Regions from separate parts of the Arsenicicoccus dermatophilus genome, predicted to be linked through region 1. Evidence: predicted binding sites of a transcription regulator. Region 1 holds the regulator's gene; the other holds the start of a gene.
What was found. Region 1 encodes LexA, which represses DNA repair genes until DNA is damaged. Its sites were predicted from a motif close to TCGAACANNTGTTCGA; they were not measured.

Region 1 (7,030 bases):
CAGCGCACCCGGCACGATCGTGGCGGTCGCGGACGGGAAGGACCGGATCCGGACCCGGCCCGCCCGCAGGCCCGCGATGGCGGCGACCTCCTCCTCGGCGGCGTCCAGAGCGGCCAGCACACCGTGGGCGTGGCGCGCCAGCACCTCGCCGGCCTCGGTCAGCCGCACCTGGCGGCCGATCCGCTCCACGAGGGCGGTGCCGGTGCGCTGCTCCAGCCGCCGCACCATCTGGGAGATCGCCGGTTGGGTGAAGCCCAGCGAGGACGCGGCCCCGGTGAAGCTGCCCTCGTCGGCGATGGCCTTCATGACTCGCAGACCTGCGGCGTCGATCATGGCGCTGATGCTATAACGGCTAGTTATCCAAGCGTTCCTTTGGCCTACCTGCGCCTATGGATGAAACGTTGTCGGGTCGGCGGCTCGGTGGCCTGGCGACCGCATACTGGAGCCGTGGAGCCGATGATCCTCGACCAGATCGCCCGCGCCGTGCACGGCGGCGGGGTCGTCGCCCTCACCGGGGCGGGGATGAGCACCGAGTCCGGCATCCCCGACTACCGCGGCCCGGACGGTCGGCGTCGCGTCCAGCCCATGACCTATGCCGAGTTCACGGCCACCCCCGACGCCCGCCGGCGGTACTGGGCACGCGCCTACGTCGGGTGGGAGCGCTTCGCCGCCGCTCGGCCCAATGCCGGCCACCGCGCCGTCGCCGCCCTCCAGGGGCACGGCATGATCACCGGGCTCGTGACCCAGAACGTCGACGGCCTGCACCAGGAGGCCGGGTCGACCGACGTGCTCGAGCTGCATGGCACCCTCGCCGTCGTGCGCTGCCTGACCTGCGAGGACCGCACCTCGCGGGAGGTGGTCCAGCGCCGGCTGGCCGAGGCCAACCCCGGCTTCGGCGCGACGACGGACGAGGTCCGCCCGGACGGCGACGTGGCGCTGCCGGACGAGGTGGTCGCGGGCTTCCACCTCGCGCGTTGCCTGGTCTGCGGGGCCGACACCCTCAAGCCTGACGTCGTCTACTTCGGCGAGTCGGTGCCCCGCGAGCGGGTCGACGAGGCCTACCGCCGGGTGGAGTCCGCGTCGGCGCTGCTGGTGCTGGGGTCCAGCCTGAAGGTGATGAGCGGCTACCGCTTCGTGCGCCGGGCCCACGCCCTCGACATACCCGTCGCGATCATCACCCGGGGACGCACCCGGGGCGACGACGAGGCCACCTGGCAGCTCGACGCCCCCCTCGGAGCGTCGCTGACGGCTCTCGCGCACCGCCTCGGGATCGAGGAGGACCTGGGGCCGGTCGTGGACGGGGAGTACGCCACCGGCCTGCCTCTCGGACTGACCTGAGCACCTGACGAGGCGGCCCCGCCGTCCATGACCGGCCCGCAGGCTCAGATGGAGCGCAGGACCGCGGTGACCTTGCCCAGCACGGTGGCGTGGTCTCCGTCGATGGGCTCGAAAGCAGGGTTGTGGGGGAGCAGCCACACGTGGCTGTCCTGGCGCTTGAAGGTCTTGACGGTGGCCTCGCCGTCCAGCATGGCCGCGACGATGTCGCCGTTGTCGGCGTCCGGCTGCTGGCGCACGACCACCCAGTCGCCGTCGCAGATCGCCGCCTCGATCATCGAGTCGCCGACCACCTTGAGCAGGAACAGCTGGCCCTCGCCGACGACCTGGCGGGGGAGGGGGAACACGTCCTCGACGGCCTCCTCGGCGGTGATGGGTATGCCGGCGGCGATCCGACCCAGGACGGGCACGTAGGACGCCGCAGGACGTCCCTCGCTGCCCTCACCCGCGTCGACGGAGCCGAGCGCCTCGGCGTGGAAGGTCTCCGGGGTCCACTCGGGGGCGACGACCTCGATGGCGCGGGGTCGGTTGGGGTCCCGGCGCAGGTAGCCCTTGCGCTCCAGCGTCAGCAGCTGGTGGGACACGCTGCTGACGCTGGCCAGTCCCACGGCGTCCCCGATCTCGCGGATGCTCGGCGGGTAGCCCCTGGTCTCCACGGTGCTGCGGATGTGCTCCAGGATCTTGCGCTGACGCATCGTCAGGGCCGGGCGGTCGTCCCGCTCGGGCAGGCTCGTGACCTTGGCCATGGTGGTCTTCCTCTGCTCTGTCGCGGGCGGTGACCTGCGTGGATGGCGGGCGATCGCGGCCCGGCCCAGGGGGTGTGTCGGTGCTCCCTGGTTGAGTCTCTCCCGTGGTCACGAGGCTACCGGGGTCGATCGGGTGTTTCAAACACGGATTCGACGCGAGTCCTTCCCTCTGCCACGACCATGCTGTAACTTCGTACATACGTTCTATCGAACACACGAGCGAGTCGCTTGGCTGGCTCGGAGAAGGAGGAGACGATGAGTGCAGCACCCGTGCGGGGTGGGGCGGTCACCACGACCGACGCGCCGACGCGTCCGCACCTGCGTCTCGTGCCCACGGGGGCAGCAGTCCCCGCCCCGCGGCGGCCGCTCCGGCTGACGCGTCGAGGCCGGCGGGTGCGGCTCGTCCTGATGGTCCTGCTGCTCGCGGCCGCGGCCCTCTCCACCTGGAGCGCCGTGGCTCACGCAGCACCGGCGGCCACCCATCGCCACACCGTGCAGGTCGCAGCCGGCGACTCCCTGTCGTCCGTGGCCGCCCGCGAGCTGCCCGGCATGCGCAACGACCTGGCCGTCCTGGAGATCGTGCGGGTCAACGGCCTGCCCACGGATCAGGTCATGGCCGGCCAGGAGCTCGTCATCCCCGGCCGCTGAGCCGGGCTCCCCGGCCGACAGGCCCCCTCGGCCGTTGCGGCCGCTCCACCATCCCGCGGTGCGGGCCCTCGAGGCGTGAGGGCGTGCCGGTCACGTGCTGCTGCAAGACCTGGAGGCGCGCACCTCGCCTGTCGCAGCAGGCGGCGGGAGCAGTGACTGCATCGTGGCGGCCCGGGTCAGGGGGCCTGGGCAGCCACGAGGCACACCGTGACGAGCCGCCTCTGCCAGGCGCCGGGCTCAACCGCCCTGGATCAGCTCGTTGCGGCTGGTCCGGACGTCGAGCGGCGTTCCCGGCCCAGGGATCGGGACGGTCGTGGCGACAGGCGTCCACGGCCCGCCGTCGACGGAGAACTCCCCGGTGTAGGTCGCCGTGATCCGGATCTGGTAGGTCCCGGCATGGCGGTAGGCGAAGGTGACGTCCCCCGTCGGGTAGGGACCACCCCTGCGTGTCGTCGGGCCCACGACCCGTCACCGAAGTCGTAGAGGTAGCTCGCCCCGACAGGTCGGATGGCGACGGCGTGCCCGAGCAGCTGGGTGGTCCTGGTCTCACCCGGCTCGTAGCCCTCGTCCTCCCACCCCAGGGAGACGTAGGTCGGCAGGGTGACCAGCGTGCGGCCGCCAACCGGTTGGACCTGGGCCGTGGGCTTGGCGAAGGGCGTGTTGACGAACGCGGCCAGGATCATCGGCAATGTCAGCTGGGGCTGCGGCGGAGGCGGCGCGCCGGGTGCCGGCGGTGCGGATGGTGCTGCCTCGGCGGGGGCCAGGGGAGCCGGATTGGCAAGCGGGGGCGGCACGAAGAGCGTGCGCACGAGGACGTCCGCATTCGCCTCAGAGGAACCCGCGATCCGGGAGGGGCCGTAGTAGCCGTGGCCGATGGCCTGACGGAAGATCGGACCAGCGGTGGAAGTGTCGTGTGGGGCTGCCTCTCGGGGTGCGGGGGCAGCGCTGATTGGTCGAGGCAGCGTTATCGCTGCGGGCGCCGGAAGGGGCAAACGGGCACGTTGGGAGGGCTGACCCAGCGCGCGCGGTGGTCGATTGAATCGGGCTCGAACGCGAATTCCACCGCTAGCAATCTGACCGCGAATGTCAATGGGTGCGGGGGCCTCCGAAACCAGGGTGAGGATCATCGGACCAAGTCAATTTCGCGCAACATCCAACGGTCTACCTTCCACTGGAGTACGAAGGCTCGCTCGTCTACCTGCACTCCTCGGGTTGGGGATACCTCCTGACCTTCCCGAACGTATCTTGCGGGCGTATCCACGATGTGGGCGGTGACCAACTCCGAATTATCGCCAGTATCGACTGCGTAGCTAACATTGAGGTTTTCTCACCAGGCGATCGAGACACCGCGCGGGCAGCGCCGTGACCTGGTGCAATAGCTCTCGGAACGGTTCGGGAGAGGTGCCGCGGACCAGGGTGATTCACAGCGGGGTTTCCATGTCGCATCCCAGCAGGTCAGGATCCTGCCCCGCTACCGGAGCCCCTCTCCTGGTGAGAAAACCTCATTCTTAAGGGTGAGCATCGGCTTGGCGTAGTGGGAGTCCGCGGCAGCCATGTCCGCGGCGCCCTTTTCGAGGTTGGTGCAGCTCTTGCAGGTGGGGAGGCTCAGGGAGGCGATCAGCCCGGTGCGTGGGGTGGTCCAGGCGACGTTGACCTGGTCGATGAAGTACCGCACGAAGGCCTCGGCGCCCTCGGGGGTGTGGGCCCTGGCGGCGGCGGGGATGCCGGCGGTGGCGTCCCCGCGGATGGGTGGCGCAGCGGAGGCGGGGGCCGTGCTCGTGGGCTGTGCGGGGGTCGACGGCGGCGCGGGGACCGTGGTGCCGCTGCTCAACGGCGGCGGCAGCTCCCGGGTGGCCGTGGGGGCGGCGACCGGCGTGGCCGAGCAGCCGGCGACGGCGAGGGTCAGGAGTGGTGCGGCCAGTCGGTGTCCACGCATGCTTCGACGCTAGCCACCGCGCGCGGTCGCGCGCGGAGCGTCATACGAGTGGCTGTGGACAAGGAGGCCGGCGGCCCGAGGGCGGGTCCGGTCAGCGGCGCGAGCGCGAGTAGGAGTAGACGCCGTAGACGACGAACGCGACCGCCGGGACCATCAGGACGGTGACCTTGGTCCACAAGGCCACCATGACCAGGAGAAGGCCGAGCAGGATGAGGGCGAGATCGCGGCGGTTCATGAGGGCCAGGGTACGGATGGCGGGGGATCCCCGGACCGGCGGCCCCGGGTCAACCGACAAGTAACTCTAAGTATCTGAAAAGACACGCATGGTTCAACACGCCGTGTGACCTGCGGTGACGCGTCACCGGGGTGAACGTTGTGGATCATTGGGGCGTCGCGGCCGTAGGATCACTACATCTAGTGGTTACATGGGTGTAAGTCATCCACATGTAGTCCACGGGCGGCACGCCTCTGTCAACAGGGGCGGCTGGGTTGACCACAGGTTGTCAACAAGATCGTCCACAGGCCCAGGGAGGAGGAGTCGTCGTGCACTGCCCGTTCTGCCGCAACACCGACTCCCGGGTGATCGACAGCCGCACCGCCGACGACGGCTCCGCGATCCGGCGCCGGCGCCAGTGCCCCGCCTGCCAGCGCCGCTTCACGACCGTGGAGTCCACCAGCCTGACGGTCATCAAGCGCTCCGGCGCGAGCGAGCCGTTCAGCCGGGCCAAGATCCAGGAGGGCGTCTCCAAGGCCTGCCAGGGTCGCCCGGTCGGCGAGGACGACCTGGCTCGCCTCGCGCAGAAGGTCGAGGAGCACATCCGCTCCCAGGGCCACGCCGAGATCGAGGCCCACGAGGTGGGTCTGGCCATCCTCGGTCCGCTGCGCGAGCTCGACGAGGTCGCCTACCTCCGCTTCGCCAGCGTCTACCAGGCCTTCGACTCCCTCGAGGACTTCGAGGCCGCCATCGCCGTGCTGCGCGCCGAGCGCGAGCCCACGGGCGCCGAGCCTGCGCGTGCAGGCTCCGACAGCCCGCCCACCACGCCCTGACGGGCCGGCGGGTCCGTCGGCGGCCGCCTGCACGACGGCCGGACGACGACGCGCCGTGCCCCACCCCCAACTCCATCACCCCCGCACGCCCGTGTGCCGGGGACCCACCCCCGCCATACGGCAGAAGACTCCCCATGGAAGGCAGGACCATGACCGAGACCGTCGGCGCCCGCTCCGGTTCGCGCAAGTCGGCCAAGAAGGGCCTCACGATCGAGCGCATCTTCACCACCCCCGGGGTACACCCCTACGAGCAGGTGACCTGGGAGAAGCGCGACGTCGTCCAGACCAACTGGAAGACCGGCGAGACGATCTTCGAGCAGCGCGGCGTGGAGTTCCCCGACTTCTGGTCGGTCAACGCCTCCACGATCGTGACCACCAAGTACTTCCGCGGCGCCTTGGGCACCGACCAGCGCGAGACCGGGCTCAAGCAGCTCGTCGACCGGGTCGTCCTGACGTACGTCAAGGCGGGCAAGGACCACGGCTACTTCGCGACGCCCGAGGACGCCGAGGTCTTCGAGCACGAGCTGACCCACGCGCTGGTCCACCAGGTCTTCAGCTTCAACTCCCCGGTGTGGTTCAACGTCGGCACCGCCAGCCCGCAGCAGGTCAGCGCCTGCTTCATCCTGTCCGTCGACGACTCGATGGACTCGATCCTGAACTGGTACAAGGAAGAGGGCTTCATCTTCAAGGGTGGCTCCGGCGCCGGCCTCAACCTCTCCCGCATCCGCTCCTCCAAGGAGCTGCTGTCCTCCGGCGGCACCGCGTCCGGCCCCGTGTCGTTCATGCGCGGCGCCGACGCCTCCGCCGGCACCATCAAGTCCGGCGGCGCCACCCGCCGCGCGGCCAAGATGGTCGTCCTGGACATCGACCACCCCGACATCGAGGAGTTCGTCGAGACCAAGGCCCGCGAGGAGGACAAGATCCGGGCCCTGCGCGACGCCGGCTTCGACATGGACCTCGGCGGCCGCGACATCGTGTCGGTGCAGTACCAGAACGCCAACAACTCCGTGCGCGTGTCCGACGAGTTCATGCGCGCCGTCGAGGAAGGCACCGACTTCGGGCTGCGCGCCCGCATGACCGGCGAGATCATCGAGCGGGTCGACGCCCGCGAGCTCATGCACAAGGTCGCCAAGGCCGCCTGGGAGTGCGCCGACCCGGGCATCCAGTACGACGACACGATCAACCACTGGCACACCAACCCCGAGACCGGCCGGATCACCGCGTCCAACCCCTGCTCGGAGTACATGTCGCTCGACAACTCCTCCTGCAACCTCGCCTCGCTCAACCTTCTGAAGTTCCTGCGCGACGACGACACCTT
Region 2 (7,030 bases), 780 kb from region 1:
GGTGGGCGCGGTCGACGATCTCGGTCCCGACTGTGGTCATCCCGGCTGCCTCCCTCTCTCGACACGCGGTGTGCCCACATGTCGGTGGGGCCGAGCCTACGCGGTCAGGCTCGCCTAGAGTGCCGCGCATGTCGTCCGGTGCGCCCTTCCTGAGCCCGCGCGAGGACCTCGCCACCACCTCGATCCCGCAGATGCTGGCGGAGGCCGGGACGAGCTTCTCGTTCGAGTTCTTCCCGCCCAGCAGCGACGACGCCGAGCAGGTGCTGTGGGACGCGGTGCGCCGGCTGGAGAAGAAGCGCCCCAGCTTCGTGTCGGTGACCTATGGCGCGGGCGGGTCGACACGGGACCGGACGGTTCGCGTCACCCGGCGGATCGCCGACGAGACCACCCTCGTGCCCATGGCGCACCTGACGTGCGTCGGCTCCTCGATCGCCGAGCTGCGCGGCGTCGTCGGGGAGTATGCCGGCGCGGGCATCCGCAACGTCATGGTCCTGCGCGGCGACCCCGCGGGCGGGCTGGGGACGCCGTGGACGCCGCACCCCGAGGGCCTGGACCACGCCGTGCAGCTCGTCGAGCTGGTGCGCTCCCTGGGCGACTTCACCGTCGGTGTCGCGGCCTTCCCCGACAAGCACCCCGAGTCCGCCTCGCTGGAGCAGGACGCCGACGTGCTCGTCGCCAAGCAGCGGGCGGGCGCAGACTTCGCCGTGACCCAGATGGTCTTCGACGTCGACAACTACCTGCGGCTGCGGGACCTGGTGTCCGCCCGCGGTGGCTCGTTGCCGATCATCCCGGGTCTGATGCCGGTCACCAACCTGCGCCAGATCGCGCGGATGGCCCAGCTGTCGGGGGCCGCGCTGCCGTCGGCGGTGACCTCCCGGCTGGAGGCCGTCGCCGACGACGAGGACGCCGTCCGGGCGGTGGGGGTCGAGATCGCCACCGAGCACGCCTCGCGGCTGGTGCACGAGGGCGCCCCCGGGCTGCACTTCTACACGATGAACCGCTCCACGGCGACGCTCGAGGTCTTCGCCAACCTCGGCCACTGACACCACGGTCCGGGTGGGGGTACGTCCGGCCGGACCGTGGTGCAGGCGCCGGACCGGGGTCCGGCGGGCCGTCATACCTCTCGGTCGTCCCGGTGGACCGGGTGCACCGAGCGCTCCTCGCGGCTGCTGCCGCCGAGCCCGATGCCGGCGCGGGCGTCGGCGATCAGGCCGGTGCCCCAGCGGTCGTAGCGTCGCTTGGCGCCGACGATGCGGCGCAGCAGGAAGCCGATCGCGACGATCCCGGCCAGGAGCAGGATGCCGGCGATGATCGCGGCGGCCCAGGGGTGGTCGGTGGCGAGGGTCATCACGCCGACGACGGCGACGTCCTCGGCCGTGGAGACGGCGACGTTGCTCACCGGCTCGGGGGAGGAGTTGACGCCGGCGCGCAGGCCCGCCTTGACGCCGTGGCTGGCCAGCGCGGTGAAGCCGCCGGTCGCGGCCGCGAAGGCCTGCTCCAGCCCCGAGCTGCCGTGCCCGGCCAGGAGATAGCCGAGGGTGGCGCCGACGGCGGGCCGGACCGCGGTGTGCACGCTGTCCCAGACCGAGTCCACGTAGGGGATCTTGTCGGCGAACATCTCGAGCAGGAAGAGCACCCCGGCCGCGATCATCACGTCCGGCCGGGTGAGGACGGCGGGCACCTGGTCGATGGCGAAGAACCTCCCCGCCAGGCCGAGCACCAGCACGACGGCGTAGGCGTTGATGCCGCTCGCCCATCCGCTGGTGAAGACCATCGGCAGCAGCTCGGTACCCATTCGTTCTCCTCGGTCGGGGGATGTGGCATCACGGTAAGGGCGGGGGTGGAGCCGTGCTTCCCGGTCGCCGGGACTCGCCGGTCTCGATCCGGTCACGGAGGCTCTGACCTGCGGCGATACGCACGTGAGCGACAACGGGGTGGGGTCTGTCGGTGGTGGCGCCTAGAGTTCTTCTTGTCGAACACGTGTTCGGCTTGGGTGTTCGAGCGCCCGATCTTCCGACTTCTGAGGAGGGGCCATGCGCCGTTGTGACGAGGTGATCGAGGTCCGCCACGAGGACCGTCCGCTGCAGTTCATCTGGCGGGGTCGGCTCTACGACGTGCGGGACGTCGTCGACCACTGGCGCGAGCGTCGCCCGTGGTGGCACGAGGTCCCGGACACCCGCTCGGTCACCGCGGCCGACCTCGAGGAGGAGGTATGGCGGGTCGAGGCGGCTCCGGGCCGCTGCGGCGTCCCGGGGGTCTACGACCTGGCGGTGCGGGGGGCGCGATGGCAGCTCGTCGGGCTCTCCGACTGAGTCCCCCCGTGAGGACCCGACCGAGGGACGAGGGAGGCCCGGAGCGGGGTCGGACTCGGTCGGCAACAGATCGACTGAGTCCCCCCGTGAGGACCCGACCGAGGGACGGGCTCACCACCCCGGCATACGACCACGACCGACGACCGAGAGCAGGTGCCCGACATGACCATCGCCGAGACCCGACCCCCGCTGGCGAGCGCGAGCCTGGACCTGCTGGACCGGGCCTACGCGGCGCTGGGCGAGGCGATCACCGCGACGAGCCCCGCCGACCGCTACGTGGCGGCGCACCTGGCGGGCCTGCGCGCGGCGGCGGCTCTGCTCGCCACCCGGGGTCGTCCCACGGCCAAGGGACGACCTCGCAGCGTCTGGGAGCTGCTGCCGCCGGCGGCGCCGGAGCTGACGGAGTGGGCGGCGTTCTACACCGCCTCGGCGCGGCGGCGGGCGGTCGCGGAGCGGGGCGGCCCGGTGCCGGTCCGCGCCGCCGACGACCTGGTCCGGGCCTCGGAGACCTTCCTGGGGCTGGTGGAGTCCTCGTTGGGGGTGGCGCCGCACGCCCCCTTGCCGTCGTTGCAGGTGGCCACCGGTGTCTGCTGACTTCGTCCACCTGCACGTCGCGTCGGGGCACTCGCTGCGCTACGGCACGACGACCCCCGCCGACCTGGTCGCCCTGGCCGCGGGGCACGGTCAGCGGGCGCTGGCCCTGACCGACCGCGACGGGCTCTACGGCGCGGTGAAGTTCGCGCAGGCCTGCCTGGCCGCGCAGGTCGCCCCGATCCTGGGCGTCGACCTGGCGGTGGGGGAGCACGCCGGTCAGGTGGTGCGCCCCGCGGGGCGCACCCCGGTGCGGGCGGCGCCGTGGTGGATCCGCGCCTGCCGCGGGTGACGGTGCTCGCCCGCGGGCAGGCCCGCGTGGGGCGGGGCCAGGGCTGGGCGCGACTGTGCCGGCTGGTCACGGCCACCCATCTCGCGGGGGAGCGGGGCGAGCCCGTGACCAGCCTGGACCTGGTGGCCGAGCACGTCCGGCTGCTCGCCGAGGGGAGCCGGGGCGCGGGTCCGGGCCGGACGGCGGACGAGGCCGCGCTGACCGTCCTGGTGGGTCCCGACTCCGATGTCGGACGGGCCCTGCTGCGGGGCCGCTCCGACCTGGCCCGCACCCTGTTGGAGCGCTGGCGCCGGGCGCTGCCGCAGGGGTCGCTGGTCGTCGAGGTCTTCTGCCACCAGGGCCCGCCGGGGTCGGTCGGCAGCCGCCGCCAGGCCGCCGGGCTGCTGGCCCTCGCCGACGAGACCGGGGTGCCGGACGTGCTCACCGCTGCCGTCCGGCACGGCCGCCCGGAGGAGGCGATCACCGCTGACGTCCTGGACGCCGCACGGCGCCTCGTGGTGCTCGACACCCGCCACCTGGACCGGGTCACCACCCTGGGGCACCTGGCCTCGACCGGTGACATGCTCGAGCGGGCCCGGCTGGTGTGCGGTGACGACGGTGCCCGGGCCGCCGAGCTGGTGCGGGCGACCCTGCGGGTGGCCGGGGACTGCGTGCTGGACCCGCGCACCGACCTGGGGCTCGGCTCGGTGCAGCTGCCCGAGCCGGGGATCCTCGACCTACGCCCTGGTCGGACCCCGCAGGCGGAGCTCACCGAGCGGTGCCGCTCGACCCTGCACCGGCGCTATCCGGACGCCACGGCCCCCGAGCTCGCCCGGGTCGAGGCGCGGCTCGACGACGAGCTGCAGGTGGTGGGGGCGCTCGGCTACCCGACGTACTTCCTCACCGTGGCCACCGTCTGCGACCTGATCCGGGAGATGGACGGTCGGGTCGCGGCGCGCGGGTCCGGCGCGGGCAGCCTGATCAACTACCTGCTCGGCATCAGCGGGGTCGATCCCATCCGCTACGACCTGCTCATGGAGCGCTTCTGCTCGCCGCTGCGGGCCCAGCTGCCCGACATCGACGTCGACGTGGAGTCCGACCGGCGCACCGCGATCTACGAGCGGATCCTGGACCGCTTCGGCGGGGACCGGGTGACCTGCGTGTCGATGATGGACACCTATCGCGTGCGCCATGCCGTGCGCGACGTCGGTGCGGCGCTGGGAATGCCCCCGATCGAGGTCGACGCGATCGCCAAGGCCTTCCCCCACGTGCGGGCCCGCGACGCCCGGTCCGCGATCGCCGACCTGCCCGAGCTGCGGGCGAGCGGTCTGGATGCGCCCCGGCTGCAGACCTTCTTCGACCTCGTCGAGCGGGTCGACGGGCTGCCGCGCCACGTCGCGCTGCACCCCTGCGGGGTGGTGCTGTCCAACTCCGAGCTGCTCGACCGCACCCCCGTGGAGGCGAGCTGGCTGGGCTTCCCGATGAGCCACTTCGACAAGGACGACGTGGAGGCCGTCGGCTTCCTCAAGCTCGATGTCCTCGGCATCCGGATGCAGTCGGCGATGGCTCATGCGGTGGCCGAGGTGGAGCGGGTGGACGGGATCCGCATCGACCTCGACGACCGCTCGCAGGTCCCTCTGGACGACGAGGCGACCTTCCGCCTGATCCGGTCCACCCACACCCTGGGGTGCTTCCAGATCGAGTCGCCCGGGCAGCGCGAGCTGATCGGCAAGTTCGGGCCGGAGTCCTTCGAGGACATCGTGATCGACATCTCGCTGTTCCGTCCCGGGCCGGTGAAGTCGGACATGATCACCCCCTTCCTGCGGGCCCGTCAGGGCTGGGCGGAGCCGGACTACCTGCACGAGACCCTCGTCCCGGCGCTGCGCGAGACCGCGGGCGTGGTGGTCTTCCACGAGCAGGTGCTGCGCATCGTCGCCGAGACGGCGGGGGTGTCCCTGGCGCAGGCCGACGAGGTGCGACGCGCCATGGGATCGCCTGACGGTCAGGCGGAGGTCGAGGCTTGGTGGCGCCCGGCGGCGGCCGCGCGGGGGTATGCCGAGGCGGACGTGGACCGGATCTGGGAGGTACTGCGCGCCTTCGCGTCGTTCGGCTTCTGCAAGGCTCATGCCGCGGCCTTCGCCCTGCCGACCTATCAGTCCGCGTGGCTCAAGGCCCACCACCCGGCGGCCTTCCTGGCCGGGGTCCTGACCCACGACCCGGGCATGTATCCCAAGCGCCTCGTCCTCGACGACGCCCGCAGCCTGGGGATCGCGGTCCTCGGCCTGGACGTCAATGCCTCCGGTGCCGACTACCGGATCGAGCGGGTGGCTCCCCGGGAGGAGCCCCCGCCGCCGATCCTGGACCGGCCGACCCGACCCGGTCCGCCCCACCCCGACCTGCCCGACGGGCGGGCCTACGGCATTCGGCTGTCCCTCGCCGACGTCAAGGGGATCAGCGAGGCCGAGGTGCACGCCCTCGTCGCCGGACAGCCCTACGCGACCCTCGCCGACGTCTGGAACCGGGCCCGCCCCTCCCGACCGACCCTGGAGCGGCTCGTCGTGGCGGGAGCGCTCGACTCGCTCTACGGACTCGGCGGTCACCGGGCTGCCGCCGGGCTCGGCCGCCGGGGCAAGGTCACCCGCCGCGACCTGCTGCTGCACGTCGCCGAGCTGGAGCGTTGGACCCGGGCCACGACCCGGGGACCCGGCGGGCGGGGCAACCGCGCCCGACGGACGACGTCCGGCTCGACCACCGGCGCCCGCGAGGCCACGGCCCGCCGGCTGCGTCAGGACCACGCGACGCGCAGCAGCACCCAGCAGGAGCCCTCGCCGTATGCCGGCCGGACCAGGCAGACCCCCTCCGGCCCGCGGGTGGCCGGGCGCGCGACCTCCGGGGGCTGGGCTCCTGAGCGACAGGCGGTCACGTCAGCGGGCGCCGGCACGGACGTGCGCTCGGCCGCGGCCTGGCAGTCCCGGCAGCACGCCCCCGTCGTCGCCGCCGAGGAGCAGGCCGTCCAGCTCACCCTGGACCTGGGGGATGCGCCCGAGCTGACCCTCGGGTCCGGCCTGCCGGAGATGACCCAGGTGGAGCGGGTGCGCGCCGAGCTGGACGTGCTCGGCCTGGACGCGTCCGCCCACGTCCTCGAGCCCTATGCACCCCTGCTGGACGCGCTGGGCGTGGTGCGCTCCGCCGAGCTGCTCCGGCAGCGCAGCCGGGCCTCGGTGCTCGTCGCGGGGATCAAGGTCGCCACCCAGACCCCGCCGGTGCGGTCCGGGCGGCGGGTCGTCTTCCTCACCCTGGACGACACCACAGGTCCGGTCGACGCGACCTTCTTCGAGGACGTGCAGGGGGCCTACGCCACCACGGTGTTCCACTCGTGGATGCTCGTGGTGCGTGGCGAGGTCCGGCGCACCGGCCCGCGCGGCATCTCCCTGCGCGCCACGGGCGCCTGGGAGCTCGGGGGGCTGTGGGAGCAGTGGCTGCGCGGCGGCCTGGACGCCGTGCACGAGCACCTCGCCCGGGTCGAGGCGGACACGATCGAGGAGGCCGAGGCCCTGCGCGCCGCGACCGCCACCGAGGGTGCGCGACCGCGGCGGGTGCTGCGCCACGCCTCCGGCTTCGAGCAGTCCCCGTATGCCGACATCAAGCCGGCCGGAGGTGACGCGCGTGAGGCACCCCGCAAGCTGTGGCACTCCAGCCCGGGCAGCTCGGGTCACTGAGGTGGCCCGACCCGAGGTGCTACGACACCAGCCTGCAGGAACCGGGGTAGCAGCACCCGGGACGGGTGGAGCAGGGTCTGCTCGACCCGAGGCGGGACGCCTGGTGGTCGCTGCCCACCTCCGGTGCCCAGGTCGCA

Region 2: the regulator LexA is predicted to act here: its motif matches at 1,973-1,988, upstream of MM438_RS06195 (DUF6504 family protein).

What each region holds. Positions count from the first base shown of each region.
Region 1 covers NZ_JAKZHU010000001.1:2,105,163-2,112,192, reverse strand. Annotated here, with positions in the region: gene MM438_RS09735 (LysR family transcriptional regulator) at 1-333, opposite strand, end outside; gene MM438_RS09730 (NAD-dependent protein deacetylase) at 457-1,338, shown strand; gene lexA (transcriptional repressor LexA) at 1,383-2,081, opposite strand; gene MM438_RS09720 (LysM peptidoglycan-binding domain-containing protein) at 2,337-2,729, shown strand; gene MM438_RS09715 (hypothetical protein) at 2,967-3,191, opposite strand; gene MM438_RS09710 (DUF6318 family protein) at 4,201-4,665, opposite strand; gene MM438_RS09705 (hypothetical protein) at 4,757-4,900, opposite strand; gene nrdR (transcriptional regulator NrdR) at 5,209-5,712, shown strand; gene MM438_RS09695 (vitamin B12-dependent ribonucleotide reductase) at 5,862-7,030, shown strand, end outside.
Region 2 covers NZ_JAKZHU010000001.1:1,323,822-1,330,851, reverse strand. Annotated here, with positions in the region: gene MM438_RS06210 (polyprenyl synthetase family protein) at 1-40, opposite strand, end outside; gene metF (methylenetetrahydrofolate reductase [NAD(P)H]) at 129-1,043, shown strand; gene MM438_RS06200 (DUF4126 domain-containing protein) at 1,115-1,795, opposite strand; gene MM438_RS06195 (DUF6504 family protein) at 2,034-2,312, shown strand; gene MM438_RS06190 (SAV_6107 family HEPN domain-containing protein) at 2,475-2,906, shown strand; gene MM438_RS16680 (PHP domain-containing protein) at 2,896-3,195, shown strand; gene dnaE (DNA polymerase III subunit alpha) at 3,168-6,893, shown strand.